DNA from 3 places in the Bhargavaea sp. GQ12 genome. Region 1 is predicted to be linked to each of the others. Evidence: riboswitches for the same ligand, from Rfam matches in the RefSeq annotation. Region 1 holds a riboswitch; each other region holds the start of a gene.

Region 1 (9,773 bases):
CATAAGCAAGGTTTCCAACATTCTTTTCATACCGGGATTCAGCTTACCTAAGAGGATATCAACCCGGATGTGCTCATTTTTCTTCATTGCATAGGAAGCGGCCAGGAATGATGCGGCGATGAACATATAAACCGTGACCGGCTCGACCCAATGCGCGCCAATGTGAAAATATCGGGCAATGACACCCCAGGTCACCGCAAAACAGATCAGGAAAACTGAAATACCTGCGAGAGCGCCTGCAGCATCGATGACTCTGTCCATCAGTCGCATAACCCATTTCATCTTGCAATCCCCCCTTCTAATAAGAAAGAGGACAAAAGCAGCAATCTCTCTTGTCCTCCCGCTTTGTTATCTGTTGTCTTCGATGATTTTCAGAACTTCTTCTCCTACAGGTCCGGCCTCTTTAATAAACCCTGCTTTCAATTCCGCAAATACCGATTCAAATGCAGCCCGGTCGATTTCATGGCCTGTCATTCCTTCACCCTCAAGGGCAGCAGTTGCATCCGCATAAACCGCTTCCTGTTCTTTCGCGATCCAGTCCTGGGCTTCGGCTGCGGCTTCCAGCAATACATCCTGTGTCTCTTCGTTCAGACCGTCCCACCATTTCTGATTAACCGAAAGCAGAACGATACCAGCGTTGAACTTCCCCGAGTACCGATTGCTATACTCGAAGTATTGCATTGCCTGGAACCCTGCAACTGATGAGACAGCGGCGTCAATTGTTCCACGCTGCAGTGCCTGCGCAGTTTCGGCGCTGGAGATGGAGACCGGTGTCCCGCCCACCAACTCTACAAACCTGGACATTGTAGGGCTTGTCGTCCTTACCCGCATCCCCTCGAAGTCTTCTGGCTTCAGAAGCGGTTCGTCCGTTGAAGCAAAATAGGCAAAGCCTGAATCTGTCCACAGCAAGGGCTTTACGCCAAAGTTCCCCAACTCTTTTTCAAACACCTCAGCCAGCCCATTTTCAAAGCTTCTGTGAACATGAGCGTAGTCATCAAATACAGGCAAGGTCGAAAAATCGGCAAGTGGTAATTGGGATGACCACATTTCCATCGTGTTCACTCCCATTTCGATCTGTCCGCTTGAGACGGCATTCGGCATCGCCGTATCAAGATAGAGCTGGCCGGACGGATAAATTTCGATCTCGATCTTGCCGTCACTTTTTTCATTGGCCAGTTCTGCAAAATGCTCATATCCTTTTGAAGCGAACAAGCCGACAGGATAGCTGTGGGCGAGCTTCGCTTTCACTTCCTGAATCTCCCCGCCGCCTTCGGAATCAGCTTGGGCCGCCTCCCCTTCTTCCCCATCCGCCGAAGAACACGCGGACAAAAGCACAAGAAACAGTCCGAGCACAGTCCATGAGAATTTCTTCATTTTCAAATCCCTCCCGTTTGATGTCCTTGCATTTCTCCAACTCAATGGCCAAAAGGCATTTTGAAAGCGCTTTATCCAGTTAAGTTGACTTGATTATAGAGGACAGGCCGTCAGTGTTGTTCAGGAGGATTTGTTTGATAAATCAATAAACTTAGTAGATTTATTATGGACGGGCCTGACGGTTCCTTCTATGCCGCAGAAAAAAGAACCTCCCATGAAACTGGAGGTCCTAATTAGCTTGCTTATTCAACAGAAACTTGCGGAGCACCGGTTTTGGCCCTCGGCATTTTCACCGCGACATACCAGACCAGCGCCAGTGCAAACAGGCCGACGGTGCTGATGAGGAGCGGGAAACGCCCGATGTCCTGGTTGAACAGCTGCATGATCGCTCCGAAGACGAATGGTCCAAGGATACCGCCAAGCCCCTGTGCCACAACGACGAGACCGACATAGGAAGTCCCGGAATTCGGCGGCGTCGCCTCGGTGACACGCGCGAACACACCCGGAAGCCCAATGCCCATCCCTGCGCCTCCGATGATGCTTCCGATGAAGATCATCGTCAGGCAATGGGAGAAGTAGCAGACCAGCATCCCCACACCCGTCATCAGGACGGCGACCGGCAGATAAGAGACCGGGAGCAGATGCTTGACCTTCCCGAAGACAAAACCGGCGAGGAGTGTTCCGAACGTAAAGACGGAAATTGCCATGCCCGCCTGTGTCGCAGTGCCGAGCTGGTCGTTCTGGATGACAACCGAAATGTTGGTCACATAGCCGAAGATCAGAGCGGAGTAAACCATCTGTCCGAGTGTGACCGAATAAACCACTTTCGGTGTTTTGACTTTGACCTTTCCGGCTTCCGCCTGGCCTTCCTTCTTTTTTGGTTCCGGCAGGTAGAGGAACGTCAGCGCCAGGATGAAGATCGGAAGCAGGTATGTGAGGAACCCGTACTGCCAGCCGAACGCATCCGCCAGCATGCCGCCCGCGAGCTGGTAGAAGATCGCTCCGATGCAGGCAACGGTGGACGTACCGAAACCGATCAGGAAGTCCTTCTCGCGTCCTTCGAAGAAGTCGGTGATGATATCAATCGACAGTGGCATCGTGATCCCTACACCGAGTCCGAGCATCCCGCGGAAGGCGATGATGAGCGGCAGATTATCTGCAAGGAAGAATGGCATGGTTCCACCGATGACGAACAGCGTCAGACCGGTGAACAGGAGATGACGCTTGTTAAAACGGGCAGACAGCTTGCCATAGAAAAGTGCGGGAAGAATCTGCAGCAGGCCCGGGAACGTCGCCACCATCATCACGATGGTCGGGTTATAATCCGGGAACGCCTTGATAATGTCGGCCATGATCGACCCGGCAACGCCCGCCGCCACGTCCTGGAACGCGATGAGCACAATGAGGAACTTCAGGAAATTGCGGTTGATGTTTCGCTTCATAAGATCCCCCTTAATGAATTGAACCTCACAACAATCCGACAGGAGCCGTGTTTACCTTTTTTATAACGGACCAGCAGATCGTCCCCCTTTCTCTCCCTCCGGAGAAGCAATAATTTGAATTGAGAAAGCGCGAAATTTATTTAAAGCGCTTACATCTATTCGCTCACTTATTGTATTTAAAATTTTCTGTATATTAAATACTGAAAGGTAAAGTCCATAGATGGTTACCGAATTACCTAGTCGATGGTGGTAAATAGTTGTGGAAATCAACAAGCGACATGAGTTAAAAGACCCACCAAAATCTAATTGGAATTTTCTGTTTATCCATAAATACCCAAACTCTTTTTCTGCCTTCATGTTCCAGGGCGTCAGGCTTAGAGTTAATTGGACCCCCTTTACTTCCCCGCCCCCTTCCTCTACACTGGAGGCATCGGGGCAACCCGGGACACAACAAACTGTATACCGTCAATTGCACTGGGGGTGCCCGTTACGGGCTGAGATGAGAGCGCTGCTCCGATCCCTTTGAACTCGATCAGGTTAGGACCTGCGTGAGGAAGTGCGGCGAGTTTCATTGCGCCCTTCTGTTAATGGGCATGTTCTGAAATTACGGCTGCATCTTCACGGGTGCAGCTTTTTTGTGTTCATTTTCAGAAGGGGGAATTTAGAAATGGAAGAATTGCAGTGTGGAATGAGCCCAATCGTGGGGTTCCGGTTTACGCTCAATCCGATGACCGATGATTTTGTGGCGGTCATCAAGGGAGCGCTTAAAGAGGTGGACACGTCCGCGGTATGGATGCACACGGATGATGTGTCGACGGTCATCCGCGGAAAGCAGGTGCATGTGTTCAACGTGGCGAAGGCGCTGGCCCTCCACGCAGCGAAAACCGGCGTGCATGTGGCGCTGAACGGGACATTTTCGGCGGGCTGCCCTGGGGACACCGCGGGAGATGCCTACCTGGACAAGCCGGATGAGGTGCTGAACAACGACCCGACCAAGCAATATGTATCGTCGCAGTTTGCATTGTATCCGATGAATAATCCGGATTACATGTCGGTCATCTACCGTGAAGTGGAGCGCGCGAAAGAACGCGGCGTCTTCAATGAGTCAATGCATTACGCGAGCGGGATCCATGGGGATATCCACGATGTGTTCGACTTTTATGAAAAGACGTTTACCCACGCCCGCTCCGAGGAGCACCGCCATCTCGTTATGACGGTCTCGATGAGCATCAACAGTCCGTCCCACGGAGGGAAATGACATGTTGAAGTCATGGAAACTCAAAGAGATTGTGCTCATGTCCCTGTTCGGGGTGGTATTCGGTATCGTGTATCTTGTCGCCATCCACTTCGGGAACATCTGGGCGGGCCTGATCGGGCCGATCGCCTATGAGTGGATGTTCGGCATCTGGTTCATCGTGTCGATCCTGTCGATGGCCATCATCCGCAAGCCCGGTGCCGCGGTGTTGCCGGAGACGATTGCCGCCATCATTGAAGTCATGCTCGGCAATGCGGTCGGCCCGCGCCTGATCTTGTCCGGAGTTATCCAGGGTCTCGGCGCCGAAGCGGCATTTGCCGCCACCCGCTACCGGCACTTTAATCTGGCGGTCATGATGCTAGCAGGCGCCGGTGCTGCGGTGTTCAGCTTCGTTTACGGTTACTTTGTCTCGGGCTATGCCGCGCTTGACCCGTCGTTCGTGCTCCTCATGTTCACGCTGCGCGTGCTGAGCGGCGCCATCATTGCAGGAATAGGCGGCAAGTACCTCGCCGACGGACTGCTGGCAACTGGCGCGCTCCGCGGTTACGCCATTTCCCGACCGAAACAGGGTGGGGCCGGTGCATGATCCGATTCTTGCGCTTGAGGATGCCTCATTCCGTTTTCCTGTTGACCCGGACAACACGTTGAACGGCTTGACGTTCGATATCCACCGAGGCGAGCGGGTCGTCATCAGCGGGCCGAGCGGCTGCGGCAAAAGCACCCTGCTTTACCTGCTGAACCGGTTGTATCCGCTGAACTGTGATGGAATTGTGGAGGGTGACATCCGTCTGTTCGGGAAAAGTGCCGACGATTACCGGCCCGGGGAGATCAACCGGCTGATCGCGACCGTCTTCCAGGATCCGGACTCCCAGTTCTGCATGACGACCGTCGAGGAGGAGCTCGCCTTCACGATGGAGAACTTGCGGGTTCCCCGTGCTGACATGGAGCGACGGATTGTGAACGTGCTCGATCAGACCGGACTCGCGGACTTCCGCCATTCGGTCATCCAGTCCCTGTCCGGCGGCCAGAAGCAGCGTGTTGCCACTGCCTGTGCACTTGTGGCAGAGCCGGAGGTCCTCCTTCTGGACGAACCGCTCTCCCACCTCGACCCGCTGACCGCCCGGAATTTCGTCCGGTGGTTGGACAGCCTTCAAAAGCAGACCGGCCTGACGATTGTCGCGGTGGAACACCGGCTTGATCTGTGGGAGGGATTCTTTGAAAGGGAGATTGCACTCGGCTCGGAAGGCCGGCTTCTTGCGGACGAGCCGGCCGTCCCAAAAGCTCCGGTTGTTTTCCCAAAACGCGCCTCCGGCATCACCGGCAGGCCTGCCCTATCTGTATCGGACCTGTCGGTTGAAATCAGCGGGAAACAGCTGCTTGCTTCGCTTTCATTTGATGTGAGTGAAGGCGAAATCGCCGTCATCGCTGGACCGAACGGGAGCGGGAAATCGACTCTTGCCAAGGCGCTCTGCGGCATTTACAAACACTCCGGTACCGTCCGGTCACCCGGCACCGGATACGTTCCCCAGTCACCCGAATTCCTGTTTCTGACGAATTCCGTCGGGGACGAACTCGCCTTCTCGGGCTTAGTTACGACGGAAACGCAGGACGATCTCGCAAAACGGCTGAAGCTCATGCCCATTTGGGATGCGCATCCGTTCTCGGTCAGCCATGGACAGAAGCGCCGCGTCGCGATTGGCGCAATGCTCGCCGACAACCGCCCGGTCATCATCATGGACGAACCGACATCCGGCCAGGACGCGGCAGGTCTGCAGGAGCTATTTTCGCTTATTGACGAACGCTCCCGGGAAGGCATCACATTCCTGATCATCACCCATGACATGGAATTCGCCGCGGCTGTCGCAGATTCGATTTTCTTGGTTAATGAAGGACGCCTGACCGGAAAATTCAAAGCGGAGGATGTGTGGGCGGACTCTGCACTGCTGTACACACACCACCTTCTCCCGCCGAAAGGAGCGGACAGCCGTGAGCCGGCTTTTGCATGACATGAACCCGTCGGTGAAGTTCGTCATCGTGACTGTCTCCATGCTCACGCTGGCCTTCTTCTTTGATCCATGGACGCCGCTACTTTTCTGGATCGCGATCCTCGTCCTTCAAGTGACGATGAGCCGGATCAACTGGAAGCTGTGGGCGCTCATGATGCTGCCCTTCACGCTCGGCGCTGTCGGATACCTGTGGACGACACTCGTCTTTGGAGCGGACACCGGCGGTGAAGTCATCGGCTCCTTCGCTGGTATCCAAGTCACTGATACGCAATGGGCCCATGCCTGGTCACTGACTTTCCGGGTTATGGCCTTCTCGACGCTGTCGCTGCTGTTTGCCTTCACCACGAATCCGGTCACCTTCGTCATGAGTCTCATGCAACAACTCAAGATCTCGCCGAAAATCGCCTACGGCACGATGGTCGGCTACCAGTTCCTGCCCGTCTTGAAAGACGAACTCACCCAGATCCGGCAGGCCCAGCGCCTCCGCGGGGTCGGCCGGGACCGGCACTGGTGGCAGCGGATCGCCGGCACCAGACGCCTCCTGATCCCGATGCTCGCCGGAGCCGTACGAAAAGCCGAACGCGCCGCCTTCGCGATGGAAGCGAGGGGATTCACCGGAGAACGGCGCGAAGAATTCTATCGGCCAGTGAAGGTGAGCGGTCTCGATTATGTATTGGCAGGCGTGTTTCTGGCAGTACTGGCCCTGAGTTGTGCGGGTGGCCTCGTTTTAGGGAAATGAAGCAAGCATCCGGCAATGGGTTGCCGGATGCTTTTTGATTGCCGCTATTGAGAGCGCTCATAGATTTCTACGAGCGCTTTCGGCAGTTCTATGAGCGCTCCGGCCATTTCTATGTGCGCTTATCGAGCTTCTATGTGAGCTTCTTCTAGTTCTACGAGCGGTCACTCTTTGATTGCCCGCCTCTGACAAACACCTTCACCTTCCCGCTCCGTTCCACTGTCGCAAGCAGGACATCCTTCAATTGCACATAGTGCTCTTCTTTCAGCACCGATAAAAACCACGTTTCATCCTTTCCTGCCTGCCCGAGCGCTTGTCGGTCGATCTTTCCTTCCCTCATGACGACAACCGGCAGGTCAAACGGCTCAGGTATCATGTCAAAGCCCTGGCGGGTCGGCCCCTGGTATTGCGGACTTTCGAAAAATGAAATTGTGCCGTCTGGCTCCCATAGCGCCAGCGACAGTTTCCGGAGGTCTTCAATCCTCGCCTTCCGCGCCTCGGAAAGCAGATAATCGATGGTGATTCGGGCTTTTTTCAGGTTCGGATAAACGAGCTGCCCTTTGTCCACGAGCGGGAGCGGCCGGGGCAGAACGAATTTTCGAATGCTCCCTGATTTCAGAACGGCGAAAACACTCGCAGAATAGAGGAAAGCAAGCGAAACCATGGTGATCATCGACCCTTTTAGGCCGAGCCCTTCATCAGACAGGGGGTGCGCGATGATATTCCCGATTGTGATCGCGACTGCAAAATCCAGCAGGCTCAGCTGTGAGATTGATCGCTGCCCCATAGCCTTGACCACAATCAGCAGAAAGACATAGGAAACAATCGCCCTCAAAACCCACTGCATGGCGGTCAGCGTTTCTTGGGGTTGAAAAAACTCCATCGGAACCGCCCCTCTCGGCTGTTTTCAGCCAGTGTGTCCAATGGGAGCAGAGGTTTACACCCTTTTACTAAGACGAGAATTCGCCCTCATCCACTAAATAGGATGAGGGCGAATTCTCTATTAATTATTCCAAATGGTTTATAGCGTAATCGGCTTCTTCTTGTGTGAATTTTTCGCCGTGGGGAGAAATTAGCTGATCTCTTATTGCTTCTGGAGACATGCTCATTGATTCTTGATAACTTTTAGCTTTTGCTAAGGCATTTTCATTATAATCAGCTTTCAAGTTGTCAACTGCGTATTGTGCCTCGTCTTCAGTAAATCTCTCACCATGTTCAGAGATAAGTTGTTCGTAGATTCCCTGTTTTGACATGTGCATGGTATTTGAATAAGATTCACCCTTTATTAATGCATTTTCTTTCCAATCGAATTCTAGCTTACTCATTGCATAATCTGCCGCTTCTGCAGAAAACTTTTCACCATATTCAGAAGTCAATTGATCATAAATACCGTTTTTAGACATATTCATGGTTTTCGCATATGATTCAGCCTTTACAAGAGCAGATTGATACTCTTTGGGAACGTCATTCTCAGGCTAAGCTTTTTCTTTTGGCTCTTCTACTTTTGTCTCTTCTACTTCTTTAGGATTCTCGGTCATTTCAGCAGAAACTGGCTTGCTTTCTTCGTTCGTCTCCGCTTTTTCATCATTATTGCCGTTTACAGCAACTACAATAATAATTGCAAGTGCCCAAATCCACCACTTTTTATAGAAGGGTTTTTTCTGTTTTTGTTTTTTACTCATTCCTATTATCCCCTTTATATATCATAATACTTAAATACTACCATATATTAATAGTCAAAAGGGATTATAAATTAAATTTTAAAATAGGCATTTAGACTTTTTTGTGACAAGAACTTCTACAGCTCAACTAAAACGAACTCCAAACAAAAAAGAGAAGGCGCAGCCACGCCTTCTCCCATCAATCAGTTATTAATATATTTCTCAAACACCGCTCCGAAATCTTTATCATGGTACTTTGCACGCGCCTGCTGCATCCAGTTAAATCCGAATTCGGTCAGCTTCTCGTATTGTTCGGAAAGCTGAACATCCGAAGGTCGCGCGTTGTGGAGCACCTGGACAGCGCGGTCAAGGCTTTGAGTGGCCATGTCCATCTGAATGCTGTTTTCGTGCGTCACTTCAGCGATATAGACAAGCGCTTTGTACAGGTCTTTCAGCTGATCCAGCTGTTTCTTGTCGACATCGATGCTGTAGGCCTGGTTGCCCAGTGTGAACTTGATTTCTACATCAAGATCGACTTTCCCGGCAGTCTCCAGCGCAACATCCGCGAATTTGTATTGGGAGTACGCATAACGCTTAAGCGTCCGCTTGGAAGACACGGCAGTGTCTCCGTCCACATGGATGAACGCAATGTTCGTGAAGCAGTACTCGTCCGCTTTCGTCTTGATCAGGAAATAGATTTTCTCGTTGTCCTCGTGACGGATGTAATCATCGGCGTCCGTCTTGTCATAGTCCGCAGGCCCGATAATCTTCCCGATGTCCGACAGTCCAAGCGCGTCGGAAGCGATTTTCTTCAGCATGGTACAGCCCCTCTTCCTCTATATAAACTCACTTTCAGTATAACATTTCACAATTAGATATCCGGACAAAAAAGGAGCGTGCAGGTTTGAACCGCCCTCACGCTCGCTCATAGAATCCCTCTTCACTTCACCGCCGCACCCCTTAACGGATGATAGGCACTTAAATCCATTCCTGTCTCCTCCCCCACAGCAAGACAGGCCGCCAGATAACCGACATAAGGCCCCATCGTGAGACCCGACGGCCCCAGCCCCGTCGCGATTGTGACTTGGCCGATTTCCTCCAACTTACCGAGCAGCGGAAGAGAATCCTCGCCCATCGGCCGGAAGCCGATCCGGACTTCTCTCAGCGTTCCCGACGAGAGTCCTGGAGCAATCCGGAGAGCTTCACCCGTGACTTCATGCACCCCTCCGACTGTCTGCCGGTAATCAAATCCTGAGCCGGTCTCCCTTGTTGCCCCCGCCACTACCCGTGAATCATCAA
Region 2 (9,773 bases), on a different contig from region 1:
ATAAACGCAGAAAGGAAGCTTCCCAGAAGAGATGAAGTTGCCGCCGCCCGCTCTCCTGCCGCCTTGTAGAAGGCGAGTGCCGCGGCCACGGCGCGGAACGGGTCATCTTTGCCCACTGAGAGAAACGCTCCGCACACCGCGCTCAGCAAACAGCCGGCGCCGGTGATCCGGCTCATGACCGGATGTCCACCGCTGATGCGCACGATCCGCTGACCGTCCGTCAGCGCGTCCGTTTCCCCAGTCACCGCCACAACGCATCCGTACTGCCGTGCCACCTCCGCGGCAACTGTCTCCGTGTCCATGTCACCATCACCGGCATCCACCCCCGAAGCCTGCCAGTCCACGCCCGCAATCGCGGCAAGTTCACCTGCGTTGCACCGGATCAGCGTGACATCCACCGCCCCGAGCAGCCGGCTGACGGCGTCCCGGCGGAATTGCGTCGCGCCGGCACCGACCGGATCCAGCACGACGGGATTCCCTGCCCCGTTCGCCGCCTTGCCCGCCATTTCCATCGCCTCCAGCGACTCCCGGTGGAGCGTACCGATGTTCAGCACCGTGCACGACGCGGCTGCTGCCATTTCTCCGGCTTCTTCCGGCGCGTCCGCCATGACGGGGGAAGCACCGAGTGCAAGCAGCCCGTTTGCCTGGAAGTTCGCAACGACGATGTTCGTCATGCAGTGGACAAGCGGCCGCCTTTCACGGAGTTCCGACAACAGTTTGCTCATCGGACCCCCTCCATTTCCGGGGTTTCCCACTGTTCTCGTGTCCATGCCATTTCCCAGAAGTTCAGCTCATAGATGCTGCTTTTGCGGAACCTCTCCCCAAGTTCCAGGATGCGCTCCTCGGGCAGTTCCTCCGCCAGCCGGTTCATCCTGTCGATCTGCTCGTTCACGAGTTCGCCGAACCATTCGGAGCCATAGGTTGCGATCCACTTATCATAGATCGGGTGACCCGGCTCAGCGCCCTTCAGCCGCTCGCCGATCTCCCAATACAGCCAATAGCACGGAAGCAGTGCCGCAAGCACATCTGCAAGATCACCCTCGACGGCCGCCCTGTACATATGTGACGTGTACGCATAAGCAGTCGGCGCCGGCCGGAATGCCGCATGCTCTTCCGGCGTCACACCGAGCATCGTGAAGAATTCCTCATGAAGTGCCAGTTCCGCTGAGCATGTCGCTTCCGCATGCTTGGCAAAGCTTTGTGTCGTCAGCAGGTCTTTCGCCTTCACCGCGCCGAGCGCCTGGACTTTTGCGAAATGCGACAGGTAATACGCGTCCTGCAACACATAAAATCGGAAGACGTCCTCATCGAGCGTTCCGTCCGCAAGCGCCTCTACGAAAGGATGTCGGAAACTTGCCTCCCAGATCCCATCGCACTCCCGCCGTACCCGTTCACAAAATCCCATCTTCTCCGTCCCCTTTCCTAATTGGAGAACATGAAAAAGCCGCCTTCCGGATCAACGCGGAAGGCGGCCTGAATCAGCATTCGGATAAAGCAAAAGCTGCGCGGCCCCACTTCCCTACGCCGGTATGATCCGGATCAGGTTCCAAGGGTCCGCGCAGCCCATGCGCGTCTCAGCCTTTCGAAAGGCTCCCCCAGTGGCAGTTCATGTTCGGTTTTCACCATCACTATATCATGGGCAGAATATTTTGCAAGAGGGGCCTTACCTGCAGATCCGGCCGACCGAGTCCCTGATGAGCGCTTCTACCAGATCTGTTTTAAGCCGCTCAGGCTCCAGGAAGGCGTGGAGTGCAAGTCCGTCGATGATGGAATAAAGGCGCTCTGTCTCAAGCGTAAGGTCCAGGCCGTTTTTCAGCACGCCTTCATATTCGAGAAAAGAAAGCATCTTGCTGACCGCTTCATAGACACCGACTTCCGGAATTCCTTCCAGGTCCCGCCGGTGCCGGACATGCGCCTGGAAAGTAAACCATACATCCGTCTCCGCACGCCGTTCCGCATCCATCGGCACGATCTCGAGGAAAACCCGGATCACCTTTTCCCGGGGCGGAAGATCTTCCTGCAGAATGCCCAGTGCCCGTTTTTCAACCCGTTCATTGACAAGGCGCATCGCGTACACCAGCAGTTCATCCTGGTCTTTAAAGTAATGCCGCAGGGCACCTGTCGACAGCCCCGCTTCCCCGGCAATGTTGCGAACCGTCGCTCCTTCCATGCCCTTTTCCAGGATGACCCGCCACATGGCCTCCGCAATCTGCTCGCGCCGCTCCTCATGATTCACGATTTTTGGCATACCACTAGTATATCATCGATTTTTAAATAAAACACTTGTGTTAAATAAATACAACGTGCTAAAATCTAAATAACACAGATGTATTAAAAAGGAGTGCAAACATGAGCCTCATCGCCTACCTGATCATTGCCGTGGAAATCGGATTCTGGGTGTTTATCGCTGCCGGCCTTGTCACACGCTACCTGCTCGGAAGAAAACGTCTCGGGCTGCTGCTGCTCGCCATGACGCCGTTGCTGGACCTGACGTTGCTGATCGCGACAACCTATGACATCCTCGCCAATAAAGCGACTGCCACGGCCGCCCATGGCATCGCCGCCATCTACCTCGGCGTCTCACTTACCTACGGCAAACGGATGATCCGGTGGGCGGATGAGCGCTTCCGTTACCACATCATGAAAAAGGGGCCGAAGCCTGCAAAGCGGTACGGTTACGAGCATGCCAGGTATGAACTGTCAGGATCACTTCTTCATGTGCTGGCCTGGATGCTTGGCGGCGGGTATCTCTATCTTCTGATATACCTTGCGGGAAATCCCGGTCAGACCGAAGCCCTTTCCCAGATCCTGAAAGTCTGGTCGATTGTTGTCGCCATCGACCTTGCCATCGCCCTCTCCAATTTCATCTGGCCCAAGAAAGGAAAAGCGGACAGCGCCCACTGAGGTGCTGTCCATTTCTGTTATGTAACAATAAATAAGTTTCCATGCGTCCTACTTTAGGGAAGAGTGGAAGAAACTGTCCGGGAAACCGGACACGGGAGTGATGAAATGGATCCGTATATTTTCGGGGCGTTTGCCCTGGCTTATCTGGGGCTGCTGGTCTGGGTGCTGAAGAAACAGCGTTTCTGGACCCTGATGAGTGTCCTGGCGGCAGTCGCGCTGGCGCTCGTCTATGACAATGGCATTCTGGCAATCGGAAGCCTGATCGGCGAAGGCGCACTTTTGGAAGGTCTCAGTCTTGCCCGCTTCTGGCTGCATGCCCTTGTGACACCGACACTCATCCTGTTCTCGCTCGGCGCGATGCGGCAGGCGGGGATCGGATGGGCACAGAAGGGATGGGCGGCGCTGCTGTTCTGGGCAGCCGCCATCGCAGCAGTCGTCGTTGAATTCATCACCGTGCTCAGCGGTCTGAAGCTGGAGAAGGACGAAAGTTATGGCGTGCTGAGCTATTCAGCTGCCGAAGAAGCTTCGGGGCCGCCTGCCATGATCCTGATCGTTCTCGCGGCGCTTTTGGTCGCCGGGCTATTCCTTGCATGGAAGGCCGGTTCATGGTGGATGCTCGCCGGCACAATCGCCATGACCATCGGAAGCATGTTTAATCCGGATATCCCGAGCGAAGCTGCAACGAACCTGTTTGAGCTTATTCTGATTGCCTCTCTTGCGGTGACGAAGGTGAAGCTGGAGCACAAAGAAACCGGCAGTGAAGCATCCGGATCCCATGTCCTCGAATAAAGTCCAATAAGATGACGGCATGCCCAAAACCCGGCCAATCCCCACTTGCGGGAAAGGCCGGGTTTCTCTGTTTATACGTATCACAGCAGTCGGCTGATGCGCTTTTCCAGCATCAGCATGCCCCCTTCGCCCGCCTGGTAGTGGCGGAGGCGGCCTGTTTTATCGAACACGTAATAGGCAGGCACGTACCGGTTGCCGAATGCCCCGGTCAGTTCCTTCGCCCCGTCAACAAAGACCGGCTGGGTGATGCCGTGGGCAGCGGCGGCCTCTTTGATCTTCTCCATATCTGCATCATCTCCGGAGCGGGGCATATGGACAGCGACGACATTCAGCCGATCTCCGTATTTGTCTCGGATCGCGCTGATATGGGGCATCATGTCCTTGCAGAGTCCGCAGCTGACGGACCAGAAATGGATGAGTGTCGGCCGTTCGCCGACAAGGTCCGCCTTTGTTCTCACACCGTTCAACCATTCGGTTGCGCCGCCGAGTTCTGGCATCGGTGTGCGCAGTTTCATCCGATCTCCTCCTGTATGAAAGATCTACATCCCGCGGTCAGTTCGCGGCGAGGCGGCCGCCCGCCTGAAGGCCCTGAAGCGTACGGAGCGTTTCATCGACATCGCGGCCGATATCTTCCCGGAAAGCCGCCTGGTAGCGGAGCCGGCCATCCGGGCTGATGATAAAGAGGCCGCGGAGCGTGATACCCTCTTCCTCGATGAGCATGCCGTACTCCCGGGAAACAGAAAGCTTCCGGTCCGAGGCGAGCGGGAAGCTCAGGCCGCCGGGACCGTTGTTGCTGCGGGTTAGCCCTACCCAGGCAAGATGGGTATGGATGGTATCCGTTGAGACACCGATCATTGAGGCATTCAGTTCCGCGAACTCGACATGACGGTCAGAAAACGCCGTGAGTTCGGCCGGGCTTGAAAGCGCAAAGTCCAACGGATAAAAGATCAGGACCGTCCATCTGCCCTTCCTCATGTTTTCCTCCAGGCTGACCATGCCGAATTCCCGGTTCGGCAGGACGGCCTTCATTTCAAAGCGGGGTGCCGGATTGCCGATCATTCTTTCATTCATTTTCACTGCCCCCTTAATTTAAAGAAAATTCAAATTAAATTAAGGAAAGAATAGCAGAATCACGGCTGCTTATCAATGGGGTCAGTGTTTCCCAAGTCCCCTGATATCACGGGTCAGCTCAAGGAACCGGCGGTCCAGGTCTTTATATTCCGCGTCATCCGGCGATAGCATGCTGAGTTTGCCAAGTACGGCCTGGCGTTCGGTCTCGAGACGCAAGCGCTCCTCTTCACGCGCTTTCCCGTCGCTGCCTCTTTCGGTTTCTCCCCGTTTTTCTTCCCACTCGGCAGGCTTCGTCTGCTGTTTCGTCACGGTCTCTTCCCCGAATATAAGAATGCCGTCAGCAAGCTTTTCCGTGAAATACCGGTCGTGTGATGCGAACAGGAGCGTCCCGCGAAATGTCCCGAGCGTCCGCTCAAGCGCCTCCCTGGATGGCAGGTCGAGATGGTTGGTCGGCTCATCGAGCAGCAGTACGTCGGTATCTTCGAGGATGAATCTCATCAGCTTCATCTTAAGCCGCTCGCCCATGCTCAGGCCGGATAGAGGGAGTGTCCAGTGCTCCGCGGTGAATCCGAGATTCGCGAGATCGGTGCGGAGCTTTCCCTGCTGTTCGAATGTGGCGGCGGAAAAGTAGGCCTCCATCGTCTTCGATAGCGGCAGGTCCAGCACCGACTGGCTGAGGACGCCGACTGTCATCCCTTTCGTCCGCCAGATCTCCCCTTCATGCGGTTCTTCGCCGAGCAGCATGCGGAACAGCGTCGTCTTGCCTGAGCCGTTTGGTCCGAGAAGGGCGAGGCGCTCTCCGGAAAGGACAGTGAACCGGACATTCCGGAAAAGCGTACGGGTGCCAAAAGACTTTGAGACGTCCCGGAGTTCGAATACTCGCGTCCCCTTGCGGCGTCCGCCTTTCACGTCGAATTTCACGGACCCCTCCTCTTCAGGCTTCTCTACACCATCCTTTTCCAGCTCGGCTTCAAGGCGTTTGCGCTTGGAGCGGATCTGGATGTCCTTTTTCTTGGCCTTGACCCGGTAGTATTCCTTGTAGCCGCCTTTTTTCGTGGACTCCCGGTGCGCCTTGTCCGACCAGTCCGACAGCTGCGCAATTTGTTCATGGACACGTGTGATTTTTTTCTGCTGATGTTCGTAATGCTTCTGCTGTGCAACCCTTGCCGCTTCCTTCTTGTTCCGGTAATCGGTGTAGTTGCCCTCGTATTCGGTGAGGGTGCCGTGATCCAGCTCCCATACGCGATCCGCGACTTGGTCGATGAAATGCCGGTCGTGGGACACGATGATGAACGTCGACCGGCTTTCCCTGATCTGTCCGATCAGCCGCTCCAGCGCTTCCCGGTCGAGATGGTTGGTTGGCTCATCAAGCAGCACAAGCGGGCTTTGTTCCGCGAGGGCGGCAGACAGCCGCAGCTTCATCCGCTCACCCCCACTCGCGGTATTGTATGCAACCTCTTCTGGTAAGCGCCATTTTTTCCGTTCGGCCAGCACTTCTCCAGAAGCCATATTGAGGTCTGGTGACGCCTCTTCCTGCCTGAAATAAGTGACGGACGGCCGATTTACGATCCACCGGACAATCCCTGAAGACGGCTCCCGACTGCCCGCAATCCTGTCCATCAGTGTTGACTTGCCCGCTCCGTTCGGCCCGACAAGCGCGATGACCTCCCCTTCCGGGATATCGGCAGACACCTTCTCAAAAATTGTGACATCACCGTATATAACGGAAAGTTCCTCCAATCTACCAAGCAACATACAGATTCCTCCCTGTTTCCCGGAGGGCATGAAAAACCCCCCGGCCATAGTGGCCGGAGGGATCCGAAAAATGCTCATTTACACGTCGCCAAACAAGCCGCATCTATGCGGCTGCGTATCTGGATGACGATGGAAAAATGGGCAGACGGATCCCGCCGACGTTCGAAAAAAGCATCCGATTCGTCTAAAGCGCTCCGTCACTTGTCCATCGTCCCATTCGTCATCCCTTTCGATTTAAGTTGAGAACAGATTAACATATGCCCCGCTGCACGGCAACTATGCATAAGAAAGCCCGGCGCCTGATGCGCCGGGCTCCTCTTATTGTTCGATCACACGCTCGATCCGGTCCTCCACCATGTCGAGGCCGGTCCTGCCCGCCTGATAGTGGCGAAGCTGGCCTTCCTTGTCGAACACATAATAGGCAGGGGCCAGCTCGTTCTCAAAGGCATCAGTGAGCTTGTACTCACTGTCGACGAACACCGGCTGGGTGAGGCCGTACTGGTCCGCCGCCTCCCGGATCTTGTCCATGTCGTTGTCCGCACCGGTGAGCGGCATATGGACCGCCACGACGTTCAGATCTTCTTTGTACTTGTCCCGCAGCTCATTCACTTCGGGCATCGTTTCCTTGCAGATGTTGCAGCTGACGGCCCAGAAGTGGATGAGCGTCGGTTTATCGCCGACCAGCTCAGCCTTGGTTATCTCGCCGTTCAGCCAATCGGTTGCGCCGGACAGCTCCGGCATCGGTTCATGCAGTTTCATCAGGAATCCCCTCCTGCTCAATAAGTTTCCCGGGAAATGAACCGTTGAAACAGCGGTTTTAGGAGGGACACTTAATATTAGACTGATTTAAGGTGCCGGTTTGCGCTCCAGGGAGAGCTAATGTTAAGCCTCCTCGCCGTATTCTTCAAACTCACACACTCAATCTTCAAACTCCGAAGCTTATTCTTCAAACTCAGAAGCTTATTCTTCAAACTCGCGCCCGCATTCTTCAGACTCACCGGATCCCCATGAAAAAGCAGCCGGAGTCCGCCTCCGGCTGCAGATCAGCCCTCTTTCACAAACCCGATAAACGAATCCACCTTCTGATCGAGGAATTCAAGCGTAGGCCCGTCGATCAGTCCGCCTGATTCGCCTTCGAATTTCTGCTGGGCGAAGTTGACGAGCACTTCGTTGCCGCCCGGAGGCAGCACCTTGGCGGAGACACCTGGCGCGACCAGGATCTGGCGCAGGTGGATCTGCGCACGAAGCGTGCCCGCCATGCCCATCGAGGCCCCGAGCGGAAAGACAGGCTTGCCGACCATGACCCGCTCGCCCCTTGACGTCCAGTCCAGCGCGTTTTTCAAAACGCCCGGAACAGACCAGTTATACTCCGGCGTCACGATGATGATCGCGTCTGCATCCAGCACTTTCTGCTTAAACTCTTTCACGGCAGCAGGCGGATCAAGCTCCACATCCTGATCGAAATGGGGCAGCGCACCGATATCGGCGATTTCCATATCGAATTTGTCCTTGTAGCGCTCCTGCATCGTCTCGGCCAGCCGGCGGTTGAACGACTCCTTCCGCAGGCTGCCGACCAGTGTCAGTACCTTCACAGCTATCTCCTCCCCTTATGTAGACCTATTCTATCTTCGGTCAAAAGGTCGGAACATTTCAAGTATTAAATTTGCATCAGCCCGAGAATTACCGCCAGATTGGCGATGAAATGGGCTGCCGTGCTAAGCCACAGATTGCCGGTTTTATGATAAATGAAACCGTAAATCACGCTGTTAATAATGATGAAGACCAGATCATAGGCAACCAGCGCGAAATCTCCGGACGCCGCATGACCGAATGCAAACACTATCGATGTGAGCACGATGGCAGGCCAGGTGGCCAACCCCCCGCTCCAGCTGCTTCTGGAAAAATCCTCTCCACGCAATTTCCTCACCGAGTGCCATCAGCGCAATCTGCAAAACCAGGACAGCCAGCGGCACCTCGGCCACCATGAGGGCGATCCGTTCATGGAGATGCTCGTTGAATGCCGGCATGACGTAAGCAGATACACCCACGGAAAAGCCGTTCATCATAAGGGTCAGCAGGAGCCAGAGCCAGACGGTGCCACTTTTCAGATGCCAGCCTGCTTCTTTCACGCCGAGGCTCCCTTTTGCATAACGCTTCCGGCCCAAAACAAAACATAGAATACCGATGAGTACCGAAAGGCCAGCGATGTTCCACCCGATGAAAAATGAAAATGAGACGGCGACCATGATCACCAGGCCTGCCCGGCTGATTTTATCTGCTCCCGTATCTTTTTCTGCTAACTGAATCGTTCTCATCCCCCACCAGAGATCCTTATTTTCAGCCCGGGCATCGATCGCTTACCTTCTCCCCCCGAGCGCCCTGCCCGCCTGCCGTCCGGAGAACAGGCAGCCGCCGAGGAAAGTGCCTTCAAGCGAGCGGTAGCCGTGGACACCTCCTCCGCCGAAGCCGGCTGCCTCGCCCGCCGCATAGAGGCCAGGCACCGGTTCGCCATCCGCGCCCATCACCTGTCCTGAAAGGTTCGTCTGCAGGCCACCGAGCGTCTTCCGGCTGACGATGTTCAGGCGGACCGCGATCAGCGGACCCGCCGAGGGATCGAGGATACGGTGCGGCGGCGCGACCCGGACGAGCTTGTCGCCCATGGACGCACGCGCGCTCCGGATCGCCATCACCTGGAGGTCCTTTGCGAACTTGTTGTCGATCTCACGGTCCCGCGCCCTGATCTGCCGCTCCATCTCTTCAAGGAAAATGCGTTCTTCACCGACAAGGTCGTTCATGCCATCGACCAGCTCCGGAAGCGTCCGTGCAACGACAAAATCCTCTCCCCGCTTCATGAACTTCTCAACGGGCTCCGGTGCTCCGGGCAGCACGCGCGACATAATCATCCGGATGCTTTTGCCGGTAAGGTCCGGATTCTGCTCGGACCCGGACAGAGCGAACTCCTTCTCGATCATCTTCTTCGTCAGGACGAACCAGGAATAGTCGTAGCCGCTTTTCCCGATTGCCCCGAGCGTCGAGAGCGTGTCAAAGCCCGGGAAGTTCGGCGCGCCGAAGCGCTGTCCTTCCGCATCAAACCAGAGCGGCGACGGTCCCGGCAGGATTCGGATGCCGTGATTGGGCCAGACCGGCTCATAGTTCTTGATGCCTTCGGTATAGTGCCACATGCGGTCGCGGTTGACGAGCCGCCCTCCGGCCTTTTCAGCCGCTCCGAGCAGGTGCCCGTCCACATAGGCGGG
Region 3 (9,773 bases), on a different contig from region 1:
GCCGGTTGCCGTCCTTCATTCCGGCATGAACAAAATGGAGCGCAAGCAGGCGCTTGACGGGTTCCGCGACGGCACAGTGCGCATCCTTATCGCGACTGATGTTGCGGCTCGGGGGCTCGACATCAGCGGTCTGACGCATGTGATCCACATCGATGTACCGCGCACCGAAGAACAGTACACACACCGTTCCGGAAGGACGGGACGAGCGGGAGCGGACGGGGAAGTGCTGTCGTTCGTGTCCTATCCGGATGAAAAGACATACCGGAAACTGACCCGTGCACTTCCGGGCAAGCCGGTACAGAAAGTCTGGCACAAGGGCAGCCTTGTCGAAGGATCCTCCAAGACCGTGCAGGCCGCGTCATCCCAGAAACCTTCGGGCAATGCGGGCAAGGGCCCGAGGAACGGCAAGAAAAAAGAAGGGAACAAGGGCGGCAAGCAGCGATGAAGCGGCTTGTCCTCCTGTTCAGTGCGTTGCTGATGATCCTTCCGCAAGCGGGGCTTGTGAAGGCTGCGGCGCCGGCCGCCTATGTCGCGCTCGGTGATTCCCTTGCGGCCGGTCAGACGCCAAACCGTGCGATCGACCTTGGCTATGCCGACATGATTGCGATGGAGTTGCGCAGGCATATACCGCTCGCCTTTTACTCGAAGGATCTCACCTATCCGGGGCTCACGAGCGGCCAGGTGCTCGAACGCGTGCGCTCGGATGAGGCGCGGCCGGTCCTTGAACATGCCACACTAATCACGGTTTCCTCGGGCGCCAATGACCTGCTCGGGCTTGTGCGGTATGATCCGCGGACAGGCACGCTCGCCTATGATCAGATTCCGGCGGACTATGCGCTGAACGGCGTCAGGAAGAACACGGCGGCCATCTTGGATGAACTTGCGGAACGGGCGCCGCGGGCGACTGTTTACATCATGGGTTATTATTTTCCATATCCCCATGCCCGTGAGGAGATGAAACCCGGCCTGCGGAAAGAGCTCGGCCGGCTGAACGCGATCCTGAAGAAGGAGGCAGAGGCCGCCGGGGCCGTCTTCGTACCGGTCGAAGAGGCATTTGCCGCCGAAGGCAGCCAATTGCTTCCGAACCCGGCGGACGTCCATCCGACGCTCGAAGGGTACCGCCGGATGGCGAATGCCTTTTTCAAGAGCTCTCCATACGGCCTGACTGTCGAGCCATGGGAAGTGCCGCCGCCGAATCCGGTCTCGTTCGAGGAAATGAACCGGCGGATGCAGGAGGCGGACGGGCGAAGTGCCGACGCAAGCGGTGAGACATTCTCCCGGTCTGCAGTCGATGAACATCTTCAGGGCATCCATGCCATTTACTTTAACCCCTCCGACATGCCGGAGGGGGTTTCGTTTTCCGTATAGGGCGTGAAACGTTGACGATCTTCGGTGAAATGTTGATTAAGTTTATTGAGACGTTGACGATCTTTTATGAAACGTTGATTAACTTCATTGAAGCGTTGGTGATCTCAGTTATAATGTCCCCAACCCAAAACCCCCGCCAGACCCGGCGGGGGTTCGTCTGTCCATATGAATTCCGGTTTATACCAGCCGTCCCTGGGACAGACTGGATCTATCGCTTAAGCAATCGCGGCGCAGTGCTGAACAGGAGGGCGCACGCGGCGGCTGTCAGGATGATCGACGGGATCATGTAACCCGCGTTGTAGACGATCGAATACCACCAGATGTTGTCGCCTGCATCAATGGCAGCCGCTCCGAAGAATACGACGCCGGACAGGACATGCATGACGTAGCGGAGCAGGCCGCCGATGACCGTCCCGATGACGATGCCTGTCACCATCCGTCCCTTCTCGCCGGAGTCGGCGCCCCGCAGCACCATCGGCCGCAGGAAAGCAGCGGCTCCGATTACGACAAATGCTGCGATGTAATCCAGGAAGCCCTGCACCGGGTGGATGATGTAGGCGCCTGCAAATGTCTGGAGAATGCCGAGGATCAGCCCGGTGAGCAATCCGCCCCCGAGCCCCCAGCGAAAGGCCATCAGGACGATCGGCACCATCGTGAGGCTGATGGAGCCGCCCTGAAACCAGAGTTTGATGGAGATCTGGTCGAGGACAAAGCCGATCGCGGAAAAGATCGCGACCTCGATCAGGAATTGAAGACGTTTGTTGCGCTGCATAGGAAGATACCCCCATTTAAATAGTGTCGCAAGATGGGGATGACCAATAAAAAAAGCATCCGGGACAGAGCCGGACGCCTTCGGGCATCGTTTTCCATCCACATCCCTGCGCAAGCATGACCTTACAGGTTCAAAGGGTCTGGGCGCCGGCCGCCCACTCTCAGCCGCATCTGCGGCTCCCCTTGTGGTTCAGTTATTCAGTATGGACAATCCAAGTGTAGACTACCCGGCCGGTGTTTTCAACCCGTCCCCGCATAGGATAGGAACAGCTGTGCCGCTTACCGGAAGGAGCACCCCATGGACAATCCCCGCCTTATCGCGTCATTTAATTACTTCAGCATCCTATTCGCCCCCGTCCTGTTCCCGCTTATTCTGCTTTTGGCCTCGGGCGATGGCCTGGTCCGCCGCCACGCGAAGCGGGCGCTGGCCATCCAGCTCCTCCCGGCTGTGCCGCTTTGTGCGCTTCTGGTCACGACTTTCATCGCAGCCAATGAAGTGAGGGAAGCGGCGTTCACCGGTATGGCGCCGTCATTTGGGCATGCGGGCACGACTGTCCTGCTCACTCTTTTGTATGCGGTTCTGCAGGGGGCGGCGTTCGTCTGGTGCACCGCGGCAGGAATCCGTGCGCTGAAAACCTGACTGTTTGGCGACCGTCCGGTCTGTGGTATAGTGGAAATTGAATCCACAGAAGGAAGTGCTGAATCGAATGATCGCGAAGACGACAGAAGACTTCGAGAACCTCAAGAAAATCGGGCGCATCTGTGCGGAAATCCGCGATGCGCTGAAAGACGCCGCAAAGCCCGGTGTCACAACCAAACAGCTCGATGACATGGCAGGCCGCATGTTCGAGGAAAAGGGTGCCGTCTCCGGTCCCAAGGGCGAGTACGATTTTCCCGGCTTCACATGCATCAGTGTCAACGAAGTGGTTGCCCACGGCATCCCGGATAACTATGTGATCAAAGATGGTGACATGGTCAACATCGATGTGTCCGGATCATACAATGGCTACTTTGCCGATACCGGGATTTCGATCGTGGCCGGCGAGCCGGACGACGAAAAGCAGAAGCTGATCGACGTGGCCAAGTCGGCCCTCGACAGTGCGTTGGAGAAAGTGAAGCCGGGCGCACGGCTGAACCAGATCGGCAAGGCGGTCAGCCGCGAGGCAAGCGACAACGGCCTGCATGTCATCAAGAACCTGACGGGCCACGGTGTTGGCCGTTCACTGCACGAGGAACCGAGCCATGTGCTGAATTACTATGACCGCTGGGATACGACTCTTCTCAAAGAAGGCATGGTCCTCGCTGTCGAGCCGTTCATCTCCCAAAAGGCTGAACACATTATCGAAGGCGGGGACGGCTGGGCGTTCATCACGCCTGACAAGTCGCTTGTCGCCCAGATCGAGCACACCGTCATCGTCACGGCTGACGGACCACTTCTCATTACAGACATCAGCGAAGACTAAAAAACGGTCCCGGGAAATTTCCCGGGACCGTTTGGCGTATATTGGCTGATTAATCTTCTGCCGTTCTCGGCACTTTTTGGCTTTGACGACTGGAAATGATCATCCAGGCGATGACGGCACCGGCGAGGAAAAGCGCAGCTGCGCTAACAAGCGGCTCGTCCAGCCCGTTCCTTGCAGCGACCATGAGGGACATCCAGGCGAACACGATGGCATACATATGGTCCTGGTGATGATAAAGGAAATGAAGCGCGGCCGCAGCGGCAAATGTGAGCGTGATGATCGCCCAGAGCGCGTCACTCAGGCCCAGGCCGCCCCAATCATTTGCCTCTAGCGCGTAATGGACTGCAACCAGAACGCTGAAGAAGAAATAGGAAAAGATTCCTGAGACGGGTATCCGTCCGGAAATGAGGTTCTCCTTTTTCGGATAGGTGAAGTAAAGGGCGGCAAGAATGGCGAGCATGGCCACTTCCGTTGCGGTGAACAGGATAAAGCGTTCTTCCTGCCAAGTGATGAGTTCGATGATATGGAGGACGCAGGCCGTGATGAAAAGCGCGGCCCGCAGATTTGCGGTTGCCGGCCGGTCCGCCTTTCCGCCGTCCCGGATCACGTACAGTACGAGGAGCGGCACGAGGACGAGCAGAACCAGCGACGAGTACATGGACGGCATGAAGACGACCGGAAGCCGCGCGGCAATCTCCCCGGCGGGCCGCCCGAATGCCGGCATGAACAAAGCCGACGCATGGAAGCCGACCGCCGCAAGCAGGGCGATCCCCATCAACAGTTTTCGGATCAATCTTCTTCACCTCCTACCCGTATTAGTATACATGGGTTTTTCGGTATTTACGGCGGAAAGTGTGACGCTTTTTTGCCAGTTGGCAAGTTTCGCCTTCCGAACAACCGTGTTATAATTGTAAGGAAATTGTTATTAGAAAATTGGCAAACAGTCAGGGGGAATTGGGATGTCAACAACCACGTATCCGGTCACCTGGGACCTTGAGACGTTCTTTAGAGGCGGAAGCGAATCTGAAGAACTCAGAGCCCATCTAGATGAAGGGGCGGAAAAAGTCCGGAGCTATGCAAAAGCGGTCGCGGATTTCAGCACACCGGAAGCCGCCGACGCTGCAGAAAAGATTGTGGCCCTGATCGAACAGACAAAGAATACCTCGGCCCACCTGAGAGAGGCCGGAGCGGTCATCGGCTGCTTCCTGGCACAGGACACGACAGATAAAAAAGCGAATCTCCTGCAGGGAGAAACATCCGCGCTGGGTGCGAAGTTCCAGACGGCGTTCATGTCGCTGCAGCAGAAACTGTCGAAGACAGATGAGAAGGTCTGGGAAGAGCTGCTTGCCTCCGGTCAGCTCGAAGAATTTTCGTTCATCCTGGGTGAATGGCGCAAAAAAGCCGGAGCCAAGCTTCCGGAAGAACAGGAAGCACTCATTACAGGCCTGTCCGTTGACGGCTACCATGGATGGGGCGAGCTGTACGACCTGCTTGTCGGGGACATGCAGGTGAAGGTCACAGTGGACGGAGAGGAGAAGGTCCTTTCCGTCGGCCAGGCAAACAACCTCGGCACGCATTCCGATCCCGCGGTCCGAAAAGAAGCGTTTGAAAAGCTGGAGGCAGCATGGGCTGAGAAAGAAGAATTCTTCGCGAAAGCTCTTAACTCGCTCGCCGGCTTCCGCCTGCAGGTTTACGAGAAACGGGGCTGGGACCAGGTCCTCCGCGAGCCGCTCGAGTACAACCGCATGAAGCAGGAGACGCTCGACGCGATGTGGGGTGCCATTTCGGCCAATAAAGGGCCGTTTGCGGAATACCTGAACCGCAAGGCAACCCTGCTCGGCAAAGACCAGCTTGACTGGTATGACTTTTTCGCACCGGTTTCCGAATCGGCTTCAAAACTGGATTATCAGGATGGCGCTGAATTCATTCTGAAGCATTTCGGAAAGTTCGGTCCGGAGCTGGAGTCGTTCGCCCGCATGGCATTCGAGAACGGCTGGATCGAGGCGGAGGATCGTCCGAACAAGCGCCCGGGAGGCTTTTGCACCGGCATGCCGCTTTCGGAAGAATCCCGTATCTTCATGACGTATAGCGGTTCAATGTCGAACGTCGCCACACTGGCACACGAGCTCGGTCACGCATTCCACTCCTATGCGCTCCGTCCGGTCCATCAGCTAAACAGGCAATATGCGATGAATGTGGCGGAGACCGCGTCAACATTCGCGGAGATGATCGTGGCGGATGCAGCTGTTAAGGAAGCAGGGACGAAGGAAGAAAAAATCGCCCTGCTTGAAGACAAGGCTCAGCGCAGTGTCTCCTTCTTCATGAATATTCATGCGCGCTTCCTGTTTGAAACGCGATTCTACGAAGAGCGGAAAAAAGGAGTAGTTTCGACCGCACGCCTGAACGAACTGATGGAAGAAGCACAGCGCGAGGCTTATGCCGGAGCGCTTGGAGAGGCACACCCGCACTTCTGGGCCTCCAAGCTGCACTTCTACATCACCGGCGTGCCGTTCTACAACTTCCCTTACACGTTCGGCTACTTATTCTCCCTCAGCATCTATGCCAAGGCGCTTGAGGAAGGTGAGGCGTTCGAGGAGAAGTACATGGCACTTCTGCGGGACACGGCCGTCATGACGACTGAGGACCTGGCGATGAAACATCTTGGTGAAGATATCACAAAACAAGACTTCTGGGAAAAGGGCGTCCGCCTCTGCATCCGCGATGTGGAAGAGTTTCTCAGCCTGACGTCCAACGAAGGGTGAGCCGCCGTGATCTCACTAAAGGGCGAGACAATCATCCTTCGCGTCCTTACCGACGATGATGCACTCGCCATGACCAACCTTGTATCCAGGAACAAGCACTACTGGTCGGTGTATGAGCCGCGGCACGATAGCTCGTATTACACGGTAGGCGTCCAGAGGGAGAAGATCCGTGAGTCACTCCAGCAGCTCAGGGAAAAGCGGGAGTATAGTTTTGGCATTTTCCGGGCAGAGGATGGTCGCCTGATCGGCCACATCTCTCTATATGGCCTGAAACGCCTGCCATTCCTGAGTGGCTTTGTCGGCTACTCCGTCGATCAGGGCGAAGCGGGACGCGGCATTGCGACCGAAGCACTAAAGATCATCCTGAAGTTCGGTTTCGAACGCGCCGGACTGCACAGAATCGAGGCCTATGTTTCCCCGAGGAACCAGGCATCGGTCAGGGTGCTTGAAAAGGCCGGCATGGAGCAGGAAGGCCTGCTGCGCCAGTTGCTTTTCATCAACGGTGTCTGGGAGGATCATTACCTCTACTCGATCATCGAGGACGAACATTGAAAGGGTAAGGCCGCTTTGCGGAGACCCATTGCAAAACTAAGGACCCTATTCAGGCCGTGAGCCGGAATAGGGTCCTTTTATTGTAATCCGTATACATTATTAAACTGCAAAAAGCAGGAGTTCGTAAAAAAGTGGAAAATCTGATTTCCGTTCCATGTCCTCGCTTACCGCGGGCATTGCCTCAGCCTCCTCGGACTTTTTCCTGCGGAGTCTTCGGCTAATGCTATTCCCGCAGGTGTCTCGGACCTTTCACTTCAATCAGCTATTATAGAGAGTTTTTCAGTGGCTGCGGAAGCAATGGGCTGGGTCCCGCGGCGATACCGGTTCAGTTTGCGATTTTTCGCATCGTTTTAATCGTGCCGAGTGCTTTACCGGTGCCGACTACGACCGCCTTCATCGGTTCGGGCGCGGTGTGGACAGGTACAGAGATGACTTCAGACAGCCAGTCCTGCATGCCGTTCATGAGCGCGCCGCCACCGGTGAGGACGATGCCCTGATCGACGATGTCGCCGGAAAGCTCTGCCGGGCAGAGTTCGAGCGTCGTGCGGATGGCTTCCAGAATCGTTTCCATCCCTTCCTTCAGGCACTGCTGGATATCACGTGAATGAAGCGTGATTGTTTTAGGAAGACCCGTCACGACGTCACGGCCCCGGATATCCATCGTTTTCGCATCATGGGCGATCGGTGCAAAGCCGACTTCTTTCTTGATCGCTTCTGCGGTCTGCTCGCCGATAATGAGGTTGTGGCGCTTGCGGACGTGATGGATGATTTCCTCGTCCATCTTGTCACCGGCAAACTTCACGCTGTTCGACGAGACGACGCCGCCAAACGAAATGATGGCGACCTCGGTCGTGCCGCCCCCGATATCCACGATGACATTCGCAATCGGCTCGCTCACGGGAAGATCTGCCCCGATGGCTGCCGCAACAGGTTCTTCAATCAGGTGAACCTCTTTAGCGCCTCCGGATTTCACGGCGTCCACGATGGCACGCTGCTCAACCGAAGTTGCCCCGCAAGGGATCGAAACGACCACCCGTGGCTTTCGGAGTGTCTGGCCGAGCTTTTTGGATGCTTCGGCCATCGCAGCCTTCAGCAGCTCCGCTGTCATGTCGTAGTCTGCAATGACGCCGTCACGGAGCGGCCGGATGGCGGTAATCTGGCCAGGTGTCTTTCCAAGCATCACCTTGGCTTCGTTGCCGATGGCAATCACCCGTCCGGAAAGGTCCGTCGCAACGACAGACGGCTCATTAAAGATGATTTCTTTGGATTTTGTATAGATCAGTAAATTGGCGGTGCCAAGATCGATGCCGATATCAGTAGAATTCCACATGTAATTGCCTCCCGGTGACGGTACTTTCTATTGAAGATTAGTATAGTTGAAAATAACTTAACCGCAAATAAGCAGATATTGGAAGATGTCAAAGGGGGATGATCTTTCAGGCCTATATTATGGATAATTGTGGAGGATTGCTGAAACGATATGATTGGAATATTACAGGGAAAGTTCGTTTCTGAAATGAGATTGTAAGAGAAATTTCATCTCGAAATGAAAAAGAACTGCCGGAAAGCCCGGCAGTTCTTTAGGAATCGAGTGTGTATGTTGTCTCAGGTTTCTCATCGATTGTCGTTGAGTCTTCCGAGATCATTGCGCGTTGCAGGAAGTGGATCATGATCAGCATGCCCAAAATCAGCAGGACTGTGAAACCGAAAACTGTTGTAAACATCAGCCACATAATCGGAATGCTCCTCTCTATAACTACTTGTTGCTCTCTTTTCTATAACTCATTATACAACAAATTATGCCTGTTTTTAATAGGACATTGCTGGAATACGGGTCAATTGTGACAAATGTGAACCAAATATCCCGGCATATCAGAGTTCTGGGGATCAGAACGCCCATTCACCGCCGCGGAGAATCGGTTCGGCCGTACCGTCTTCAAGGATACCGTCAATGTCCATCTTATCGGAACCGATCATGAAGTCGACATGAGTGATGCTTTGGTTGAGACCATGCTTTTTCAGCTCTTCGCTGTTCATTTCCTTGCCGCCTTCGATGCAGAAGGCATAGGCGCTGCCGATTGCCAGGTGATTCGAAGCGTTTTCGTCGAACAGCGTGTTATAAAAGAGCAGCCCGGATGTCGAGATCGGGGAGGAGTGCGGGACGAGTGCGACCTCTCCGAGGGATTTTGCACCCTCATCCGCCTCGATCAGGTGTTTCAGTACATCTTCACCCTGTTCGGCCTCCACTTCCGTAATCCGGCCGTCTTTGAAAGTGATCTTGAATTGATCAATGATATTGCCGCCGTAGCTGAGTGGTTTTGTGCTTGAGACAAAGCCGTCGATGCGGTCTTTATGTGGAACGGTGAACACTTCTTCCGTCGGCATATTGGCCATGAACGATGCACCTTGGGCATTGATGCTGCCGGCTCCGGCCCAAATATGGCCTTCCGGCAGGCCGATGGTCAGATCAGTTCCGGGAGCTGTGTAATGAAGCTTCGTGTATTTTCTCTTGTTGAGATGGTCGGCTTTTTCGTGGAGTGTCTCATCATGTTTTTTCCATGCTTCGACCGGGTCTTCCACATCGGCGCGCACCGCTTTGAAGATCGCTTCCCAAAGGGCCGGTACCTGGTCTTCTTCAGGAAGATCGGCAAACACTTTGGCTGCCCAAGCCTTGGATGGGGCGGCAATGACCGTCCAGCTTACTTTGTCGGATTGGACCGCCTGGCGGTAGGATTCCAGTGCCTGGCCGGCGGCCTTCTGGAAGCTGGCGATCCTCATCGGATCGACCCCCTTCAGCAGATCGGGGCTCTGCGACACGATGTTCATGAATGCTGCATTCATCCCCACCAGCTCTTCG

Evidence for each region. A riboswitch is a leader RNA that binds a small molecule or an ion and turns the genes downstream of it on or off. The one in region 1 is predicted to bind thiamine pyrophosphate.
Region 2: linked by a shared signal. The riboswitch ahead of tenA (thiaminase II) and the one ahead of AC6CHQ_RS13375 (YkoF family thiamine/hydroxymethylpyrimidine-binding protein) in region 1 are both predicted to bind thiamine pyrophosphate.
Region 3: linked by a shared signal. The riboswitch ahead of thiT (energy-coupled thiamine transporter ThiT) and the one ahead of AC6CHQ_RS13375 (YkoF family thiamine/hydroxymethylpyrimidine-binding protein) in region 1 are both predicted to bind thiamine pyrophosphate.

The regions. Positions count from the first base shown of each region.
Region 1 covers NZ_JCAXEU010000017.1:14,922-24,694, reverse strand. The annotation lists gene AC6CHQ_RS13390 (TRAP transporter small permease) at 1-282, opposite strand, end outside; gene AC6CHQ_RS13385 (TRAP transporter substrate-binding protein) at 349-1,374, opposite strand; gene AC6CHQ_RS13380 (MFS transporter) at 1,617-2,816, opposite strand; TPP riboswitch at 3,283-3,388, shown strand; gene AC6CHQ_RS13375 (YkoF family thiamine/hydroxymethylpyrimidine-binding protein) at 3,484-4,074, shown strand; gene AC6CHQ_RS13370 (ECF transporter S component) at 4,076-4,657, shown strand; gene AC6CHQ_RS13365 (ABC transporter ATP-binding protein) at 4,650-6,077, shown strand; gene AC6CHQ_RS13360 (energy-coupling factor transporter transmembrane component T family protein) at 6,058-6,816, shown strand; gene AC6CHQ_RS13355 (YetF domain-containing protein) at 6,968-7,696, opposite strand; gene AC6CHQ_RS13350 (Ltp family lipoprotein) at 7,821-8,138, opposite strand; partial or broken gene AC6CHQ_RS13345 (Ltp family lipoprotein) at 8,139-8,255, opposite strand; gene AC6CHQ_RS13340 (hypothetical protein) at 8,289-8,495, opposite strand; gene AC6CHQ_RS13335 (PH domain-containing protein) at 8,678-9,292, opposite strand; gene AC6CHQ_RS13330 (NAD(P)/FAD-dependent oxidoreductase) at 9,415-9,773, opposite strand, start outside.
Region 2 covers NZ_JCAXEU010000009.1:108,199-117,971, reverse strand. The annotation lists gene thiM (hydroxyethylthiazole kinase) at 1-725, opposite strand, end outside; gene tenA (thiaminase II) at 722-1,405, opposite strand; TPP riboswitch at 1,500-1,607, opposite strand; gene AC6CHQ_RS10180 (TetR/AcrR family transcriptional regulator) at 1,664-2,248, opposite strand; gene AC6CHQ_RS10175 (hypothetical protein) at 2,350-2,904, shown strand; gene AC6CHQ_RS10170 (phospholipid phosphatase) at 3,010-3,693, shown strand; gene AC6CHQ_RS10165 (TlpA family protein disulfide reductase) at 3,774-4,208, opposite strand; gene AC6CHQ_RS10160 (peroxiredoxin) at 4,246-4,764, opposite strand; gene abc-f (ribosomal protection-like ABC-F family protein) at 4,846-6,519, opposite strand; gene AC6CHQ_RS10150 (TlpA family protein disulfide reductase) at 6,838-7,278, opposite strand; gene AC6CHQ_RS10145 (NADPH-dependent FMN reductase) at 7,563-8,111, opposite strand; gene AC6CHQ_RS10140 (CPBP family glutamic-type intramembrane protease) at 8,177-8,359, opposite strand; gene AC6CHQ_RS10135 (hypothetical protein) at 8,307-8,834, opposite strand; gene AC6CHQ_RS10130 (FAD-binding dehydrogenase) at 8,877-9,773, opposite strand, start outside.
Region 3 covers NZ_JCAXEU010000030.1:8,231-18,003, forward strand. The annotation lists gene AC6CHQ_RS15835 (DEAD/DEAH box helicase) at 1-445, shown strand, start outside; gene AC6CHQ_RS15840 (SGNH/GDSL hydrolase family protein) at 442-1,368, shown strand; gene thiT (energy-coupled thiamine transporter ThiT) at 1,577-2,140, opposite strand; TPP riboswitch at 2,227-2,333, opposite strand; gene AC6CHQ_RS15850 (magnetosome magnetite crystal formation protein family) at 2,438-2,779, shown strand; gene map (type I methionyl aminopeptidase) at 2,847-3,602, shown strand; gene AC6CHQ_RS15860 (TspO-related membrane protein) at 3,652-4,395, opposite strand; gene AC6CHQ_RS15865 (M3 family oligoendopeptidase) at 4,562-6,364, shown strand; gene AC6CHQ_RS15870 (GNAT family N-acetyltransferase) at 6,371-6,916, shown strand; gene mreBH (rod-share determining protein MreBH) at 7,242-8,246, opposite strand; gene AC6CHQ_RS15880 (hypothetical protein) at 8,497-8,649, opposite strand; gene AC6CHQ_RS15885 (aminopeptidase) at 8,804-9,773, opposite strand, start outside.